Regions from separate parts of the Arthrobacter sp. Y3223166 genome, predicted to be linked through region 1. Evidence: predicted binding sites of a transcription regulator. Region 1 holds the regulator's gene; each other region holds the start of a gene.
What was found. Region 1 encodes LexA, which represses DNA repair genes until DNA is damaged. Its sites were predicted from a motif close to TCGAACANNTGTTCGA; they were not measured.
Positions count from the first base shown of each region.

Region 2: AC5RUH_RS08905 (HNH endonuclease signature motif containing protein) is a predicted target of LexA. The motif match lies at 2,047-2,062, and genes of this name have one in related genera.
Region 3: AC5RUH_RS11040 (LexA family protein) is a predicted target of LexA. The motif match lies at 1,372-1,387, and genes of this name have one in related genera.

Region 1 is NZ_JBNHGE010000013.1:40,145-43,394, forward strand. It holds gene AC5RUH_RS08340 (ATP-dependent DNA helicase) at 1-1,098, shown strand, start outside; gene lexA (transcriptional repressor LexA) at 1,210-1,959, opposite strand; gene AC5RUH_RS08350 (LysM peptidoglycan-binding domain-containing protein) at 2,256-2,609, shown strand; gene AC5RUH_RS08355 (histidinol-phosphate transaminase) at 2,682-3,250, shown strand, end outside.
Region 2 is NZ_JBNHGE010000015.1:10,763-14,012, forward strand. It holds gene AC5RUH_RS08905 (HNH endonuclease signature motif containing protein) at 87-2,033, opposite strand; gene AC5RUH_RS08910 (RHS repeat-associated core domain-containing protein) at 3,247-3,250, opposite strand, start outside.
Region 3 is NZ_JBNHGE010000022.1:26,042-29,291, reverse strand. It holds gene AC5RUH_RS11045 (ATP-dependent Clp protease ATP-binding subunit) at 1-1,235, opposite strand, end outside; gene AC5RUH_RS11040 (LexA family protein) at 1,447-1,821, shown strand; gene AC5RUH_RS11035 (Y-family DNA polymerase) at 1,814-3,172, shown strand.

The DNA.
Region 1 (3,250 bases):
CCCACCGGCCTGCTGGCGGCCGGCCTACGCGAGGAGCATGAGCTGGTTCTCGCGCAGGTACGGGAAGCGGCCCGCGCGGCGCTCTCCGACTCGAAGCCCGAGGGTGCGGGGGCAGCGGACGGCGGACGGCAGATGGCGCGCTCACGGCTCGCGGCCGTGCTGGAACTGGCCGAACGGCTGCTGTCCGCTCCGGACTCCCGGGAGGTCATCTGGGCGACCCGTCCCAGCACCTATGGCGAGGCCGGCGACTACGCCGCCAATGACGACCAGCCGGCAACGTTGAACATAGCGCCGCTCTCGGTGGCGTCCCGGCTGCGTGAGGGCTTGTTCGACGACCATACCGTTGTGCTGACATCGGCGACGTTGTCGGTCGGGGGGACCTTCGATGCCGTCGCCGGGTCGCTCGGACTGCTCGGAGCCGGCGCGCCCGCCTATTCCAGCGTGGACGTGGGCAGCCCCTTCGATTACCCCAGGCAGGGCGTGCTCTACGTGGCGTCGCATCTGCCGAAGCCGGGCCGGGGCACCAGCCCGGAACAGCTCGATGAACTCGAGGAGCTGCTGCTGGCCTCGCGCGGCGGCGCCCTGGGCCTGTTCTCCTCGCGGCGTGCGGCAGAAGAAGCCGCGGCCGAGTTGCGCGGGCGCACCGACCTGACCATCCTGTGCCAGGGCGAATCGTCGATGGGCGCGCTGGTCCGCCAATTCGCCGAAGAGCCCGACACCTGCCTGTTCGGCACCATGACGCTCTGGCAGGGCGTCGACGTTCCCGGTTCCGCGTGCCGGCTCGTGGTCATCGACCGGATTCCGTTCCCCCGGCCGGATGACCCGCTCACGACTGCCCGAACCCGGTCCGTGGCGCAGTCCGGGGGAAACGGTTTCATGACGGTCTCGGCGACCCATGCGGCCGTGCGGCTGGCCCAGGGAGCCGGCAGGCTGATCCGCGCGTCAAACGACCGTGGAGTGGTGGCCGTGTTGGACTCCCGGCTGGCGACGGCGCGCTACGGGAGTTTCCTCCGCAGCGCCCTGCCGCCCTTCTGGAGTACCAAGGACGGCGCCACGGCCCGCCAGGTCTTGGAAAGGCTGGCTACGGCCTCAGCCTGAACGGGTTGGGGGCACGCCCGTTCCGGAGCGAGCGGGGCCCTGCGCGGGGACCGCCCGTGCGGGCAGGGGATCCCGGGGTGGCTGCAGCGCGGACCGGGGAGACCGGGCGCGTCAGAGGGCCCGCATCACCGAGACAACCTTGCCCATGATGGTTGCGTGGTCGCCAAGAATCGGTTCGTACTGGGTATTCTGCGGCAACAGCCAGGTGTGGCCGTCGCGCTGCCGGAAGGTCTTGACCGTTGCTTCGTCGTCGAGCAGTGCCGCCACGATGTCGCCGTTCTCGGCCGTGTGCTGCTGGCGGACCACGACCCAGTCGCCGTCACAGATGGCCGCATCGATCATGGAATCGCCCGAGACCCTGAGCATGAACAACTCGCCGTGTCCCACCAGTTGCCGCGGCAGGGGCATGACGTCCTCGACCGCCTGGTCCGCCAGGATCGGCCCGCCCGCTGCGATCCTTCCCACCAGCGGCACCATCGCCGTGTCGGATGACGTGGTCAGCTCGGATACGGCGACGCCGCTGGAGCTGCGCAGCTGTTGCGGTTCATCAACTCCGACGATTTCCACACCCCCGTGCTCGAGTGTCAGCGGGGTCAGGATTTCCATGGCACGGGGACGCTTGGGGTCGCGCCTGATGTAGCCCATCTTCTCCAGTTGGGCCAACTGGTGCGTGACGCTGGACAGGCTTGCCAGACCGACCGTGTCACCGATCTCGCGCATGGACGGAGGGTATCCGTGGGACATGACGGAGCGCTGGATGGTTTCCAGGATCTTCTTCTGCCTCGGCGTCAGGCTGCGCCCCACTTTGACGGGCCGGCCGCGTCGCTTCGCTCCGGCAGTGGTGGTGGTCTCTTCCGACATGTCCGGCCCCGGTCTCCCCGTAGTGGTCCCTGCGCCGGCGCCGTAGCGGAACCGCACATGGACTGTTGTCTCAACTGTTTTGTCGGTGGCGGCTGATGCACTGCTCTTACTGCCGCCCGACGCTTACAACGCTAGGCGAGGCGGTAGCGAATTTCAAACATTTGTTCGACTGAGTCTCGACAATGTTCGATCACCAGTGCTAAAACTGTAGAAGACGTATTCGAAGATACGTTCGAATACCGTTGCAAGACGATCGAAACCAGCCGAAATAGATCGAATATCGGAAAGGTGGCACCATGTCCGCCCAGCTCGCACCGCAGCCCGCCGGCCTTCGTACCAGCACAGGCCTGCGGCTGACCCGCCGCGGCCGTTTGTTGCTGATCGGCCTGCCGCTGATGCTCGCCGCGGCCGCAGCCCTGACCCTGATCGGTTTCTTCACTGCTCCGGCAATGGCCGCCGCCGGGGGGCTGGGGCCGGGGCCGGCGGCGACCGTCACGGTCGGCAGCGGCCAGTCACTGTGGGACATAGCAGTGCAGTCCGCGCCGGACCGCAACCCCCACGATGTCATTTTCGAGATCGCGCAATTGAACGGCCTGCAGGGGGACATCGTCCACGCCGGGCAGCAGCTGCTGGTCCCGTCCGCGCGCTGAGGCAGCCGTAATATGAGCTGCTTCGGCCCGCCCGATTCCTGCCCCGGGCGGGCCGAAGCTTAAACTGGATCGGTGAGTGAGCAGTTAGAACGCCTGAACCGCCTGCCGTTGCGGGAAAATCTCCGGGGCCTGGAGCCCTATGGTGCGCCCCAGCTGGAGGTTCCCGTCCTCCTGAACGTCAACGAAAACACCCATGGCCTGCCCGATGCTGTCCGTCAGGCCATCGTCTCGGCCGTCAGCGAGGCTGCCGCGGGTCTGAACCGGTATCCGGATCGCGAGTTCACGAAGCTGAGGACGGCGCTGGCCCGCTACTTGGGGCACGGCCTCACCGCAGAGAACATTTGGGCCGCCAACGGATCGAACGAGGTCCTGCAGCAAATCCTCCAGGCCTTCGGCGGCCCCGGCCGCACCCTGCTGAGCTTCCCGCCCACCTATTCCATGTACCCGCTGCTGGCCAGCGGGACGGACACGGATTATGTGGCCGTTCCGCGGGGGGCAGACTTCACGCTGTCCCCGGACGCTGCCGCCGCCGCTGTGGCCGGCTCCGCGGCAAACGTGGTCGTTCTTTGCTCCCCGAACAACCCGACGGGCACCGCCCTGGGCCTTGAGGTCGTGGAGGCGGCGTATGAAGCGGGGGAAGC
Region 2 (3,250 bases), on a different contig from region 1:
AGGCCCCAGCTGCTGTCTGGGTGGTGATTCATCCCGTAGCTCCCGTAGCAAGACTGGACAGCGGGCATCGCGGGAGGCCTGCCTCATCATCCAGTGGCTTGGAGTGGTTGGGGTGGGATGTGGGTGTGCCAGTAGGTGTTGCGCAGCGGTTTGCGGCGGGGGTCGATGTAGTCCGGCGGGGTGAACCAGGGGATGCCGTCGACGACGTTGATCTCCCAGTTCCCTTGCTCGATCAGGTCGTGGTGGAGCAGGCAGAGGCATACCCCGTTGTTGACGTCGGTGCGGCCGCCGGCCCACCACGGGATGATGTGGTGGGCTTCGGTCCAGAACGCGGGCATGCTGCACCCGGGGAAGGCGCAGCCCTTGTCCCGTGCGACCAGGGCCCGGCGGATGGCGCGGTTGAAGAACCGTTGGGACCGGCCCAAGTCCAGGACCTCGCCTTCTGAACCGAGGACGGCCGGGATGATCTCGGCGTCGCAGGCCATCCGGCGGACCGTGGTGGCCGAGACGGGGCCGGTGAAGACCGCGTTGCCGCCGCCGGAGAGCAGCCCGGCCAGCTGGTCGTATCCGGTGGTGACGATCACTTGGGTGCGGTGCCCGCCCGAGTCCGGAAGCCTGCCGGTGTTCAGCGCGATCCGGCAGGCCCCGACCAGTCCCGCGAGCAGTTTCTGCGCCCGGGTGGCGTCATCCATCGCCTCCACCACGGTCGGGTCCACACCGGCGTGGCGTCCGCCGGTGCGACCGGATCCGGCAGCCGCGCTGCCGTCCGCAGCGGCCCCGTCCGTCCCACCCGCGTCAGCGGTATCGGCTCCGCCCCTGCCTGCCTCCGTGGTACCGGTGCCGGTGCCGGTTTCGGTTCCTGTTCCGGTTCCGGTGCCGGTTCCGGCGCCGGGAACATCATGGTTACCGCCGCCGTTGGCCGTGCCGGCGGCCGTGGTTCCGCAACCTGCGGTGCGGGGCTCACCCGAACCGGCCGGGCCGGCGTCGGATGGGCTGTTGACGGCAGGGCCGGTGGCGGCAGGAGCTGTGGCGGTGGTTTCTATGGCGTCGGGGCGGATCCTTGGGTTCGCGGCGCTGTTCATCACGGTGGCGAGGGCTTCGTACTGGGCGTCGGTGGTGTTGATGACGAACTGGTGCAGCCCGCGGCGCCGGCCGCGGTAGAACATGCCCTGCCGGGCCCGCAGTTCCTCCTCGGACGGTTCGGCACCGTCCTGGTCGACGGCGGTTTCCCACGTCCTGGCCACCATCACCAGGGTGTCCGCGTCGGCGTCCGCGGCCTGCCGGACCAGCGACGCTTCCATCGCCTGCAATGCCTCCGGAGTGCCGGCGTGGCGGGCCCGGTCCAGGGAATCGACCACCAGGGCCGCGGACTGGCCGCTGACCTCACCGCCGGCCATGGCCTCGGCCAAGACCGGCAGCGCCGGCGCACCCGGTTCCCCGTTCAACCGCACCGGCGCGGCGATCGCCTTGCCGACCCGCAGCCGGCGCCGCGCCTCCACAATCCCGATCCCCAGCCGGGAGCGCAGATACTCCGCCGTGTTCGCGAACTCCGTCTTGCGGCGGCGCTGCACCCGCTTGGACCCGGACAGGTCCGGGTTCACTGCGTCCACGCCGCCGCCGGTTTTGATCGCCGCCGCCGGATCCGCCCACTCCCCCGCCCCCGCGCCGGCACCTGCTCCCGCCTCAACGCCGGATTCAGGCCCAGCCGCCGTCGCGTTTTCCCCGATGGGGGGCATGTCCGCCTGCTCCACGGCTTCGGCGTCGGCGCCTTGGCCGGCTCCTGCCGCCAGCGCCGTCGACTGTTCCCCGGTGGCGGCGATGTCCGCCCGCTCCACCGCGTGGGCGCCGACGACCTGCAGGAACTCCACGAGCTTCGAAACGTCCTCGACCGCCGCCACCTTATTGACCAGGTCCCGGGTACGCAGGGACCCCGACTCCGCGGGAAAACGGTCGGCAACATCCTGCAGCAGGACAAACGCCTGAGCCAGGGATGCGTCGATCTCCCCGGTGCGTTCCAACGGTGCAAGAGCCATACCACAATTTTATTCGTACACACATTCGATAGCCATCAAAAGGCGCCATTGTGTAGGAGTAGTGGCACGCCACTCAAGCAACTGGTGCCGAGGTTTGATTTCGCGGCAAAGAAAAAGCGGCCGACTGCGAACGGTGCAGGCGGCCGCTGCAGCTGCCCGCGAACCGTCGGGCAGCTGCACTTCGGTGGTAATCATTTCGCAGCTCCGGGAAGGCGGACCGCAACCGGAGGGTCATCCCCTGTGACCGTCGGAATGCTCACGTGTGAACGTTTCCGGGACCGGGCGCGCCTTTCGGCAGCGCGGCGGAATCCGACAAGGGCGGTACGTGATCTTAGGGGTGACGATGAGGAAATGGTCTGCAATCTCTCTACCATCCTGTAGGCGGTGCCCCTCTAGATCGCAGGCCCGATCCGATAAAAAGAAGCTTGGATCCATCTCCGCTCAGCCGGAGTAGGGGTTACGCTCATCCCACTCCCGTTCCAGCCGCGGCCGCACCCGGAGCCGCGCGTCGCTGCCTCGACCGGCGCTCCAGAAGGAGTGCAGTCACCCCCGCCGCAACCGCTGCGACGATCGTGGCGATTAAAAGAAGGGGCAGCAGATCCGAAGGCACGGTCAGTGCCAGGGCCGTCATCGTCAGGACGAAGGCGGCCGTTGCCAGAAGAACCACACATCGCAAGCATCAGTACGAGGGCGGGAGTGATAACGGCAACTCTTAGTTTCATCACGAGTCCTCATAAGTTGTGTAACCCAATGCCCACACACACACACCCAGCCCTCCGACGGCTCCCACTACAGATGCGAGGGTTCCGAGACGGCCATGTTCGAAACCAGGGCCGGTTCGCGTTCGGCGCCCAATTCAAGGTTCTCCACGATGCTTGCGTTCGCTGTCGAATAAGAACATAGCCAAAAACATGAGGCCAAGTATGGTTACGAGGATGAGTGTCCAATTCGACTCAGTAATCATGAAGTAGATGCCAGCAACCAGCATCAGGACTAGCGGTATGCCCATCATGAGAGTGAGGAATCGCCCTCTTTCACGGTAAGTCCAGACCTGCCCTCTTTTCGGGAACATTGTCACTCCAATCTAACGAAGGGCGTTACCTATCCGAGCCAAGTCTCCGAGGAAAGCAAGATAGTTCAGACCATTTCTATGCTCGTGGCGTCTGCTGGGTTGTCCGTTACTAAATCTGCAAAAAATTACCTGCAGCAACGCTCAG
Region 3 (3,250 bases), on a different contig from region 1:
ACGGCGGCCCGGATCGCTGCCTCGGTGTAGGCCACCTGGTGGTGTTCTTCGTAACGGTCCTTGAGGCCGGACAGGATGCGGACGGCGTCCTCGATCGAGGGTTCTGAGACCATGACGGGCTGGAAGCGCCGCTCCAGGGCAGGGTCCTTCTCCACCTTGCGGTACTCGCCAAGGGTGGTGGCGCCGAGCAGGTGCAGTTCGCCGCGGGCCAGCCGGGGCTTGAGGATGTTGCCGGCGTCCATGCCGCCCTCGCCGCCGCCGCCGGCACCGATCACGGTATGCAGTTCGTCGATGAACACGATCAGTTCGCTGCTCGCGGCGCTGATCTCGTCCAGGGTCTTGGTCAGGCGTTCCTCGAAGTCGCCGCGGTAGCGGGTGCCGGCCAGCATGCCCGGCAGATCCAGCGACACCACACGCTTGCCGCGCAGCTGTTCCGGGACGTCGCCGGCCACGATGGCCTGCGCCAGCCCCTCGGCGATGGCGGTCTTGCCCACGCCGGCCTCGCCGATCAGCACCGGGTTGTTCTTGGTCCGGCGCGCGAGGATTTCGATGGTTTGGGCAATTTCGTCCGCGCGGCCGATCACCGGGTCCAGCCGGCTCTCCCGGGCCTGGGCCGTCATGTCGGTGCCGAACTGGTCCAGCATGGGAGTTTCCGACCCGGTGCCGGTGCTCTGTTGCGGGCCGGTTGCAGGGGTGGGGCCGTCGGGCTGCGCCGCAGCTGTCTCCGCCGCGTGCTGCAGTGCCTGCGGGGTGACGCCCGCGCCGGCCAGGATCTGGCCGGCGGGGGTCTCCTGGTTCAGCACGAAGGCGGCGAAGAGGTGCTCGGGGTCGATGTAGGTGGAGCCGAACGCGCGGGCCACCTGGTGCGCGTCCAGCAGGGCACGCTGCGCCGACGGCGTGAGCGACGGCGTTTCCCGGGTCGGGCCGGTCTTTTCCGGCAGGCCCTGCTCCGCGGAACGCGCGATGGTCTGCGGGTCCGCGCCGGTCAGCTTGATCTGGCTGGCGGCCGGCTCCTGGCCGACCATGACGTGCAGGATGTGCAGCCCGTCCACCTCGATGTGGCCGAGGCCTGCGGCGAACCGGGCTGCCTGCGCCAGCACCTCATGGGTGCGGCGGCTGAGCAGCCGGGTGAGGTCGACCGTGCGGGATTGGGCCGCCCGCTGGCCCTGCAGGTAGCGGGCCAGGAACTCGTCGAATGAACCGTTGCCGGAAGCTGGTCCGAAGAACAGTGGCATGGATAATCCTCCTGTGGAACGTGAGTGCCTTCGACTCATGTTAACGCCTCTACGGCAGGATTATTCCAGAAGCTACCCGAACTTGAGTGCAGCTGGCTCATATGTAGGCCGCGGCAGGCCGGTGCTACTGTTGGATTCGAAGCTTTGTTCGAAGACGGGGGTCGGGATGTTCGGTGTAGAGCAGCCGTCGGATGCGTCGGCGGGCCCGGAGATGGGCAGCGGAGCGCCCGAGGAGGCGCGCGGTTTCCCGTCGCCGGCCAGGGACTACTTCCACGGCGGCATCGATCTGAACCGGCACCTGATCCGTGACCGCACCAGCACCTTTGTGATGCGGGTGGCCGGAAACTCGATGGCCGCGGCCGGGATCAGTGATGGCGATGAGCTGATCGTGGATCGCTCTTTGACCCCGCGCGACGGTTCGGTAGTGGTCGCGGTGCTGGACGGGGAACTGGTGGTCCGGCGCCTGCATCTCACCGCGGACGGCGTGCGCTTGCAGGCGGACGACGGCGGCGTTCCCACCGAGGTGGGCGAACTCGCCGACCTGAGCATCTGGGGCGTCGCCACCCGTTGCCTGCACCATGTCTAGCGCCCCCGTGCCCGGGGCAGGCGGGGCGGCCTCCGGCCAGCCGTCGGGCTCCGGCGGAGCGACCTCCGGCCGGCCCGGCGAACGGATCGCGCTGGTGGACGTCAACAATTTCTACGTCTCCTGCGAGCGGGTCTTCGATCCGTCCCTCGAGGGACGGCCCGTCGTCGTGCTCTCCAACAATGACGGCTGCGTGGTGGCGCGCTCCGAGGAGGCCAAACAGCTGGGGCTGAAGACCGGGACGCCGTGGTTCCAGGTGGCGCCGCGGGCCAAGGCCTGGGGGCTGGTCGCGCGGTCCAGCAACTACGAGCTGTACGGGGACCTAAGCGCCCGGGTGATGGAAGTGCTCGGCCGGTTCGGGGCCTGGCAGGAGGTCTATTCGATCGACGAGTCGTTCCTGGGCCTGCCCGGCGACGAGGCCCAGTTGCTGGAGACTGCCGGCCGAATCCGTGCCGCAGTGATCCGGCAGGTGGGCGTGCCGGTCAGCGTCGGCGTGGCGCAGACCAAGACGCTGGCGAAGTTCGCCAACCACGTTGCCAAACGGAATCCCCAGATGGCCGGAGTGTGCTCGCTGGGCTCGATGCCCGCTTCCGACATCGCCTGGATCCAGTCACGCGTCCCGGTCACCGGGCTGTGGGGCGTGGGCGGACGGACGGGGAAACGGCTGAACGCCCTCGGGATCGAGTCGATCGCAGACCTCAAGGCCGCCGACCCGCAGGCAATCCGCAAAAAGTTCTCCGTGGTGCTGCAGCGAACCGTGCTGGAGCTGAACGGGACGCCCTGCATCCCGCACGCGGAGGAGCGGGCCGACAAGCAGCAGATCATGTTCTCGCGCAGTTTCTCCACGCCGGTGACCACCCTCGAGCAGATGGACCAGGTGATGGCGGTCTATGCCCAACGCGGGGCGGCCCGGATGGCGGCCGAGGGACTGCGCGCCTCGGTGCTGACGGTGACTGCGGGGACCAGCAGGTTCGCCGGCGGCGAGGCATCGTTTCCCGCGGCCAGCGTCAACCTGGCGACGCCCACCCAGGATCCGATCCAGCTGACCAAGGCTGCCGTGGCCGCCATGCGCGGCTGCCTGACTCCGGGCGCCCACTATGTCCGGGCAGGGGTCCTGCTGTCGGGGCTGGAGCCCGCGGCCGGCCAGCAAACCTTCGACCCCTTCGTCAGCGATTTGGAACAGCGGCACATCGGCGACCTGCTGGGCGCGGTGCGTACCAAGTTCGGCGAAGCCTCGATCGGCCTCGGTCAGGGCGGGCTGGCGGCCCCCGCGGCGTGGTCAATGAAACGCGAATTTTCCTCGCCACGCTACACCACCGAGTGGAGCGACCTGCCGGTGGTCAAGGCGGATTAACCGGCTGTGCACCGGGTCGCGTCGCAGCGGCGCAACGGGCACGGCAGCGGCCGAACAGTGGCACGGCAGCGGCCGTAT